Regions from separate parts of the Kitasatospora sp. NPDC001225 genome, predicted to be linked through region 2. Evidence: riboswitches for the same ligand, from Rfam matches in the RefSeq annotation. Region 2 holds a riboswitch; the other holds the start of a gene.

Region 1 (4,718 bases), on a different contig from region 2:
CGGCCAGGTAGCCGTAGCCGCCATGGAGTTGGAGCGCCTGGTTGGCCACCTCGAAGCCGGTGTCGGTGGCGTGGCGCTTGGCCATCGCGCACAGCTCCGGCGCCCGGGGGTCGCCCCGGTCCAGGGCGGCGGCTGCCCGCCAGAGCAGCGAGCGGGCCGCCTCCAGCTCCGTGGCCATGTCGGCGAGCCGGAACCGCAGCGCCTGGGCGTGCAGCAGCGCGGCCCCGAACGCCTCCCGGTCGGCCAGGTGCCGGGTGGCCCGCTCCAGGGCGTCCTGCGCGCCGCCGACGGAGCAGGCGGCGATGCCGAGCCGGCCGCCGTTCAGTCCGTTCATGGCGATCCGGAAGCCCTCGCCCTCCCCGCCGAGCAGGCGGTCGGCGGGGAGCCGGACGCCGGCCAGCAGCACCTGCCGGGTCGGCTGGGCGTTCCAGCCCATCTTCTTCTCGTTCGCTCCGAAGGAGACGCCGGGGTCGTCCCGCTCCACCAGGAACGCGGAGACGCCCCGGGCCCCCGGGCCGCCGGTTCGGGCCATCACCACGTACACCTGCGAGGTGCCGGCGCCCGAGACGAACTGCTTGACGCCGTCCAGGACCCAGTGGTCCCCGTGCCGGCGGGCCCGGGTGGCCAGCGCGGCGGCGTCCGAGCCCGCGCCCGGCTCGGTGAGGCAGTAGCTGCCGAGCAGCTCCGTCGAGCAGAGCCCGGGCAGCAGCCGGGCGCGCTGGGCGGGACTGCCGTAGCGGTCGATCATCCAGGCGACCATGTTGTGGATCGACAGGTAGCCGGCGATGGACGGGCAGCCGGTCGCCAGCGCCTCGAAGACGAGCACGCCGTCCTGGCGGCCGAGCTCCGAGCCGCCCGCCTCCTCCCGCACGTAGACGCCGCCGAGGCCCAGGTCGGCGGCCTTGCGCAGGACGTCGATCGGGAAGTGCTTGGCCTGGTCCCACGCGACGGCGTGCGGGGCGAGGTGCTCGCGGGCGAAGTCCCGGGTGGTCGCGACGATGGCGAGCTGGTCGTCGGTCAGATGGGTGTGCACGGCGCGCCTCAGCCCATCGTCGGGATGGTGAAGCTCGCGCCCTCCTTGGCCCCGGAGGGCCAGCGCGAGGTGACGGTGCGGGTGCGGGTGTAGAAGCGGATCGAGTCCGGCCCGTGCTGGTTGAGGTCGCCGAACGCGGAGCGCTTCCAGCCGCCGAAGGTGTGGTAGGCGATCGGCACCGGGATCGGCACGTTGACCCCGACCATGCCGGTGTTCACCCGCCGGGCGAAGTCCCGGGCGGTGTCGCCGTCCCGGGTGTAGATGGCCACCCCGTTGCCGAACTCGTGCTCGCTGGGCAGCCGCAGCGCCTCCTCGGAGTCGGCGGCACGCACCACGGTGAGCACCGGCCCGAAGATCTCCTCCCGGTAGATCCGCATGCCGGGCGTGACCCGGTCGAACAGCGAGGCGCCGAGGAAGTAGCCGTCCTCGTGCCCCGCCAGCCGGAAGTCCCGTCCGTCGACGACGAGTTCGGCGCCCTCCTCGACCCCGAGGTCCAGGTAGCCGCGCACCCGCGCCAGCGCGTCGGCGCCGACCAGCGGTCCGAAGTCCGCCGCCGGGTCGTCCGAGCGCCCGACCTTGAGCGCGCCGATCCGCTCGACCAGCTTCGCCACCAGGGCGTCCGCCGTCGCCTCCCCCACCGGGACGGCCACCGAGATGGCCATGCAGCGCTCCCCGGCCGAGCCGTACCCGGCCCCGATCAGCGCGTCCGCCGCCTGGTCGAGGTCGGCGTCCGGCATCACGATCAGGTGGTTCTTGGCGCCGCCGAAGCACTGCGCCCGCTTCCCGTGCGCGGCGGCGGTGGCGTACACGTACTGGGCGATCGGCGTGGAGCCGACGAAGCCGAGCGCCTGGACGCGCGGGTCCTCCAGCAGGGTGTCCACGGCCTCCTTGTCGCCGTTGACGACGTTGAGCACGCCCGGCGGCAGCCCGGCCTCCAGGAACAGCTCGGCCAGCCGCAGCGGTACCGAGGGGTCGCGCTCCGAGGGCTTGAGCACGAAGGCGTTTCCGCAGGCCAGCGCGGGCGCGGCCTTCCAGAGCGGGATCATCGCCGGGAAGTTGAACGGCGTGATGCCCGCGACCACGCCGAGCGGCTGGCGCATCGAGTACACGTCGATGCCCGTCCCGGCGTTGTCGCTGAACTCGCCCTTCAGCAGGTGCGGGATGCCGGCGGCGAACTCCACGACCTCCAGGCCGCGTTGGATGTCGCCGTGGGCGTCGGCCACGGTCTTGCCGTGCTCGGCGGAGAGCAGCCGGGCCAGCTCGTCCTTCTCCTGCTCGACGAGCTGGAGGAACCGCAGCAGGACGCGGGCCCGCCGCTGCGGGTTCCAGGCGGCCCACGCGGGCTGGGCCTGCTCGGCGTCGGCGATCACCGCCTCGACCTCGGCGCGGCCCGCCAGGGGCACCCTGGCCTGCACCCGGCCGGTGTTGGGGTCGTACACGTCGCCGAAGCGGCCGGAGGTGCCGGCGGTGGGCTTGCCGGCGATGAAGTGGGTCAGTTCTCGGACCATCGGTTCCTACTCTCGACAGGGGTGGGGAGAGGAGGAATGGAGGCCGCCGCCGGTCGGCGGGCGCACGGTGGTGCGCCCCTCGGCACGGGCGTACGGCGGTGTGACGGTACGTCAGGACGCGGGCGCCCTGGCGGTCGTCGGCACGGGACAGCCAGGCGCGGTGGAACGGAAGCAGCCCGGAGTCATGTGTGTCGTCTCCATCCTCGTGGAAAACACGAACCACCCGCGGCCGGTATCCTGACTCCCGGATCACCGCACGCCCTCAGGCCTTCCCGGCTGGCTGCCAGTGGCCGTCATCTGCGAGGACGGACTCCCCGGTCACAGTGGCGGGACCGTGCCGGACTCACACCGGCTTCCCTGACACCGCGGACCTGCCGTCGACCATATAGTTGGACGTCCTAGTAAGTCCAGGGGTACGCGCCCGCGCCGCGCCGCCGGAGGGCCGCTCACCCCCGTCCACCTGCCCGGACACGCCGGGAGCCGGCCCCGAGGGACCGGCTCCGAGGGCCGACTCCGATGACCGCCGCTCAGCGGCCGGTGGTGACGACCATCCGGAAGCGGGCCCGGTTGGCCGCCATCTTCTCCACCGCCGCCGCGGTCCGCTCCAGCGGCACCTCCTCGACCCAGGCCCGCACCCCCGTCTGCGCCGCGAAGCGCAGCGTGTCCTGGGTGTCGACCGCGATGCCCGAGGAGTGCGCGTAGACCTTCCGGTCGCCCTGGATCAACTGCAGGGCGCTCAGCTCCAGCGGCTCCGCCGGGAGTCCGACCATGACGAGCTCGCCCCGGCGGGTGATCCCGTCGATCGTCGCCACCACGGCGGGCGCGTTGGTGACGGTGGACAGGACCACCTTCGCACCTCCCAACTGCCGCAGGGCCTCGGCGACATCGCCCGCGGTGCTGTCGATGTAGTGGGCGGCGCCGAGCCGGAGCGCGAGCGGCCCCTTCTCCTGGCCGCGGGCGATGGCGACGGTACGGAAGCCCATCTTCTCGGCGAACTGGACGCCCAGGTGGCCGAGTCCGCCGATCCCCAGGATGGCGACGGTGTCCCCGGGCCGTGCGGCGGAGCGGCGCAGGGCGTTGAAGACCGTCACCCCCGCGCAGGCCAGCGGCGCCGCCTCGACCGCGGTGAGCTCGTCCGGGACCGCCGCCAGGGCCACGGCCGGGACGACGACGGAGTCGGCGAACCCGCCCGGATAGGCGACGCCGGGGATCTCGACCCGTGCGCAGTGCAGGCCGTCGCCCGCCCGGCAGGCGTCGCAGTGCCCGCAGCTGCCGCCGTACCAGCCGACCGCGACCCGGTCGCCGACCCGCCAGCCCTCCACGCCCTCGCCGAGGGCGTCGACGCGGCCGGCGATCTCGTGCCCCGGGGTGATCGGGAAGGTGCTGCCGGGCAGCAGGCCGCCGGCGATGAGCAGGTCGGAGTGGCAGACCCCGCACGCCTCCACGGTGATCCGCACGGCCCCCGGGCCGGGTTCCCGCGAGGGGACCTCGACCAGTTCGGGGGCCACACCCGGTGCCGCGACCTGGACGGCGCGCAGCGGGGCGGCCGAGCCGCTGGGAGAGGTGGACATGAGCGATCCCTTCGCCGGGTGATTGTTCCCCCGGAGCCCCAGGTGACCGCACCGCTCGTCCTGTTCCGGGCGCGTCTCCCGACAGGAACTCGAAAGCTCTCGAAAGAACTCGGAAGTAAAAGGTGGAGATAGGAATCGAACCCATCTGAACGGCCCTGCAAGCCGCCGCCTAGCCACTCGGCCACTCCACCCCGACAACGATGGAAACATTACACACACATGAACACGGACCCTGACCAGAATTCCCCGGGAACGGCGATGTTTCACCCCATGGGGCTCTTAGTGCGTCTAGTGTTATTTCTTTCGACATGGCGCCGGTAGGGTCCGACGAGCCAGCGCGTAAAAGACCGGGTGCGCTAGCCTGTGCCGATATCTCCGACCCGATGGGATTTCACTGATGGCCGTTGAGGAATCACGGTTCACCCATACCGCGGAGCCGCTCTGCGGAACCGCCGCGAACCGGTGCCAGTACAAGAACCTGCCCCTGCGCGACCTTCCCCCACTCGGCGTCGTGCGCCGCGCCAGGATCGCCCGCGAGGGCCTGCGCGAGCGCCGCGCCGACGTTCCGGCGCCCGGCCGGCCCTCCCGGTTCGCCGAGGGGGACTG
Region 2 (4,718 bases):
GGGCGTTGATGGTGCAGACGAAGCCCGGGTAGCGCGGGTGGAAGGCGTACGAGAATCCGGCGCCGGTGAGCGCGGCCAGGCCGCTGGCCGGGTCGCCGGGCGCGCAGCCGGTCTGGATGCCGCCGCCGACGGCGGTGAAGTCGACCACGACGGTGACGCCGGTGGTGCCGCCGCAGGCGGCCGCCCGCGCCTGCGGGGCCTGGACGGCGGAGACGCCGAGCAGGCCGGCGGTGAGGGCCGCCGCGGCGGCGATCGACCCGAGCGTACGGCGGGCCGGGCGGGCCGGGGTGGGGGTGTCGCTCATCGGTGAACTCCTCGCGGTGTCAGCGTGGTTCAGCGCGTGGCCGGAACCGGCGGGCAGGCCTGGGTCGGGGCGTCGGGGGCGGCCCCGGAGGCGGAGAGCGTGGACAGCGGGGTGCCCGCGAGGCCGAGGACGGCCTGCGCCGTGGCCCGGGCGCCGGTGCCCGCGTTGAAGCCGGTCGCGTCGTAGGCGACGGCACCGCGGACCGCCGGGTCGGCGGAACAGCCCTGCTGGAGCTTCACCAGCCGGCCCCACGCCTTGAGGCCGGGGCCGAGGCGGCCGCCGGAGAGCAGCGCCTGAGTGGCCAGGCCGGTGCTGTTGGCGTTGGAGGCGGTCGCCCCGGCGGCCGCGAAGCCGCCGTCGGCGTTCTGGTGGGCGGTGAGCCAGCCCAGGCCCGTGTTCGCTTTGGCGGCGCGCCCGGTGGCGGCGAGGGCCTGGACGGCGAGCGCGGTGGCGTCGGCGTCGCTGGTGCAGGCGGCCTGGCCGAAGGAGAGCGGGAAGCCGCCGTCCGCGCACTGGCTGTTCGCCAGGAAGTCCACGGCCGCCGCCGGGGCGTCACCGGGCGTGCGGTGCAGGGCGATCACGGCGAGGGACTGGCCGAAGGCGTTGCTGTAGTCGCCCCACTGGGAGCGGTCGGAGAACCGGCCCTCGGCGGTCTGCAGCGAACGCAGGCGGGCCGGCAGGTCGACGCCGCCGAAGGCCGTCGGGTCCCCGCCGCGCACCTCGACGGCGAGCAGCAGCTTGGCGGTCGCGCCCGCGTAGGCCTCGGTGGTGCCGTCGCCGAGGTAGCCGCCGATGATCTCGGGCTTCGCCAGCCAGGCGGTGGCCTTCGCGGCGGCCTCGTCGGAGCCACGCGAGGCGGCGAAGGCCAGTACGGCGTCGATGGTGAGGCCCTGGTCGGGGTAGGCGGTGCCGTTGAAGACGGACTCGTAGTGGTCGCCGTCGACGAGCTGGCGGGCCAACCAGCCGCCCGCGGCGGCGTCGGGGCGGACCGTCGGGGACGAGGTCGCGGCGGCGGTCGCGTTCTCGGGCGCGGCGTGGGCGGCGGTGGCCGCCGGGAGTGCGGTGGCGAGCGCCACGGCGGGTATCGCGAGCAGACCGAGGGTGCGGCGGAGCGTGGGCATGGTGGCCTTTCCGGGCCCGGGCGCAGGGGCCCGGAGGGCGGCGGCGACAGCCGGGGCGGCCCTCGGGGCTCCGGCCCGCGGACCACGACGGGAGGAGGGACGACACGCCTCCGCCGACGGGTACTCGGGCTCGCCTCCGACCAGGAGCCGGCGGCCTACCGTTGCGGGCCAGCGCCGGATTCGAACCGGACTTCCCCCAGCGGCGGAGTCACAACATGACGGCCCATCATGGCGATACGGAAAAGATCCGGTCAAGGGTTCGAACGTGACATCACGGTGGCCGCCGCCCGACATCGCGACGCGCCCCTCCCGGCCGCCGACGCGACCAGGGCGTCCCGGACGGCAGAATGCCTCCCATGCGGCACATCTTCGTCATCGGCATCGGCGCGGGCGACCCCGACCATCTCACCCTGCAGGCGGTCAAGGCGCTCGCCCGCACGGACGTCTTCTTCATCCTCGACAAGAACGAGGACCGGCAGGACCTGATCCGGCTGCGCCGCCGGATGCTGGCCGAGCACGGCCGGCCAGGCCACCGGGTGGTCGAGGCGCCGGACGCGGAGCGGGACCGGACCACCCCCGCGTACGCGGCCGCCGTGGACGACTGGCGCGTCCGCCGGGCCGACCTGGTCGAGCAGTTGCTCTCCGAGCACCTCGGTGAGGGCGAGACGGGCGCGTTCCTGGTCTGGGGGGATCCGAGCCTCTACGACAGCGTCATCGCCGTGGTGGACGACGTCCTGGCCCGCGGCGCCGTCGGCTTCGACTACGAGGTGGTCCCGGGCATCAGCAGCGTCTCCGCGCTCGCCGCCCGCCACCGCACCACGCTGACCCGGGTCGGCCGCCCGGTGCAGATCACCACCGGCCGCCGACTGGCCGAGGGCTTCCCCGAGGACGTGGACGACGTCGTGGTGATGCTCGACGGCCGCGCCGCCTTCACCGGGATCGACCCGGAGGGGCTGGAGATCCGCTACGGCGCGTACCTCGGCACCCCCGACGAGATCCTCGTCGCCGGGCCGCTGGCCGAAGCCGCCCCGCGGATCAGCGAGTTGCGCGAGTCGGCCCGCGCGCGCAAGGGCTGGATCATGGACACCTACCTGCTGCGGCGCTCCGAGAGCTGACCGGCGAGCGCCGTCCCGGTTCGCCCCCCGGCCGACACTCGGACACCGGCCTCGCGCCCGGCCGTCACTCCACCCGGCCGGTGCGCTCCCGGACCGGTGCCGGTGCACTCTGGGCCAAATCCGCCACCGAGCCACTGCCTAACGTTCCGTCATGAAATCGAGCAGGACGGCCTTTTGGGCTCGTCCGGCTCGACCGCGCCGCGCCGCCGCCCGCTCCGGGCGGCGGCCCGAACCCATGACTGGAGGCCGTCGAGGTGCCTGCAATGCCGGTCGGCGGGCTGGTCCCCCGCACGGAAAACGTCACCGAACACGCCGCCGACGTCGTCGTCCGCAACGCCCGGATCCACACCGGGGACGCCCGCCGCCCGCAGGCCGGCGCCCTCGCCATCCGGAACGGCCTGATCACGGCCGTCGGGGACGACGCGGACGTCGCCCCGGCCGTCGGCCCGTCCACGGTGGTGGTCGACGCGCTCGGCCGCCGCGTGGTGCCCGGCCTCAACGACGCGCACCTGCACGTGATCCGCGGCGGCCTCACCTACGTCCTGGAGCTGCGCTGGGACGGCGTGCGGTCGCTGCGCCAGGGCCTGGCGATGCTGCGGGAGCAGGCCGCCCGGACACCCCGGGGGCAGTGGGTGCGGGTCGTCGGCGGCTGGTCGGCGGAGCAGTTCGCCGAGCGGCGGCTGCCGACCCCCGCCGAGCTGAACGAGGCGGCGCCGGACACCCCGGTCTTCGTCCTCCACCTCTACCAGTCGGCGGTCCTCAACCGCGCCGCGCTGCGCGCCGTCGGCTACACCCGCGACACCCCGGACCCGAAGGGCGGCCAGATCGTCCGGGGCCGCGGCGGCGAGCCCAACGGCATGCTGCTGGCCGCCCCGAGCGCCCTGGTCCTCTACTCCACGCTCGCCAAGGCCCCGACACCGGAGGGCGAGGAGCGCAGGACGTCCACCCGGCACTTCCTGCGCGAGCTGAACCGCTTCGGGCTGACCTCCGCGATCGACGCCGCCGGCGGGTTCCAGAGCTTCCCGGAGAACTACGCCACGGTGACCGAACTCGCCCGCGAGGGGCTGCTCTCGCTGCGCATCGCCTACCACCTGTTCCCGCAGACCCCCGGCCAGGAGCTGGACGACCTCACCCGCTGGGTCGAGACGGTCCGACCCGGGGACGGCGACGAGTGGCTGCGGCTGAACGGCGCCGGCGAGAACCTCACCTGGGCCGCCGCCGACTTCGAGAACTTCGCCGAGCCGCGCCCCGAACTGAACGCCTACGAAGGGGAGTTCGCCAAGGCCGTGCGCCTGCTCACGGAGCACGGCTGGGGCTTCCGGCTGCACGCGACGTACGACGAGACGATCCGGCGCGACCTCGCGGTGTTCGAGGGGCTCGCCGCCGAGGGGCTCTTCCCCGCCGGGAACCGGTGGCTCTTCGACCACGCCGAGACCGTCTCCCCGGACAGCCTGGACCGGATCGCGGCGCTCGGCGGCTCGCTCTCCGTCCAGAACCGGCTGTCCTTCCAGGGCGAGGTGTTCACCCGCCGGTACGGCGCCGCTGCCGCCGCCGAGGCGCCGCCGGTCCGCGCCATGCTGGCGCGCGGACTGACCGTGGCCGCCGGCACGGACGCCACCCGGGTGTCCTCCTACAACCCCTGGGTCGCCCTGCACTGGCTGGTCTCCGGCCGCACGGTCGGCGGCCTGGCGATCCGGCCCCCGGAGAACCGGGTCGACCGGGCGACCGCGCTCGCGATGTACACCACGGCCGGCGCCGCCCTCACCGGCGAGCAGGACGTCAAGGGCGTGCTGCGGCCGGGAAGTTACGGGGACCTGGCGGTGCTGTCCGAGGACTACTTCACGGTGCCGGAGCCGCAGATCCCGTCCATCGAGTCCGTGCTGACCGTCGTCGGCGGCCGGATCGTCCACGCCGCGGCCGAGTACGAGGGCATGGACGAGGAGCTCCCGCCGGTCAGCCCCGGCTGGAGCCCGGTCGCCCACTTCGGCGGCTACCAGGCCGCCCGCCCCGCCCCCGGCACGGGCGCCCGCCAGGCGGAGCTGCTCGGCGAGGCCGTCGCCGAGTCCGAGCTGCACCACCGCTGGCGGATCGCGCGCGGCCTGGCCGCCGAGCAGGGCGCGCCGTTCGACCCCTGCTTCCTCCTCTGATCCACCTGACCCGCCTTCACGCGGACCACCG

What was found. A riboswitch is a leader RNA that binds a small molecule or an ion and turns the genes downstream of it on or off. The one in region 2 is predicted to bind cobalamin.
Region 1: it holds a riboswitch for cobalamin, as region 2 does, so the genes downstream of both, ACWDCZ_RS35980 (CoA-acylating methylmalonate-semialdehyde dehydrogenase) here and ACWDCZ_RS36010 (peptidase) in region 2, are expected to answer to the same signal.

The regions. Positions count from the first base shown of each region.
Region 1 covers NZ_JBSFJC010000186.1:4,479-9,196, reverse strand. The annotation lists gene ACWDCZ_RS35985 (acyl-CoA dehydrogenase family protein) at 1-1,033, opposite strand, end outside; gene ACWDCZ_RS35980 (CoA-acylating methylmalonate-semialdehyde dehydrogenase) at 1,042-2,541, opposite strand; cobalamin riboswitch at 2,752-2,935, opposite strand; gene ACWDCZ_RS35975 (alcohol dehydrogenase catalytic domain-containing protein) at 3,069-4,112, opposite strand; tRNA gene ACWDCZ_RS35970 (tRNA-Cys) at 4,233-4,303, opposite strand; gene ACWDCZ_RS35965 (hypothetical protein) at 4,510-4,718, shown strand, end outside.
Region 2 covers NZ_JBSFJC010000187.1:280-4,997, forward strand. The annotation lists gene ACWDCZ_RS36005 (flagellar hook-length control protein FliK) at 1-304, opposite strand, end outside; gene ACWDCZ_RS36010 (peptidase) at 334-1,425, opposite strand; cobalamin riboswitch at 1,524-1,644, opposite strand; gene cobF (precorrin-6A synthase (deacetylating)) at 1,782-2,540, shown strand; gene ACWDCZ_RS36020 (amidohydrolase) at 2,804-4,687, shown strand.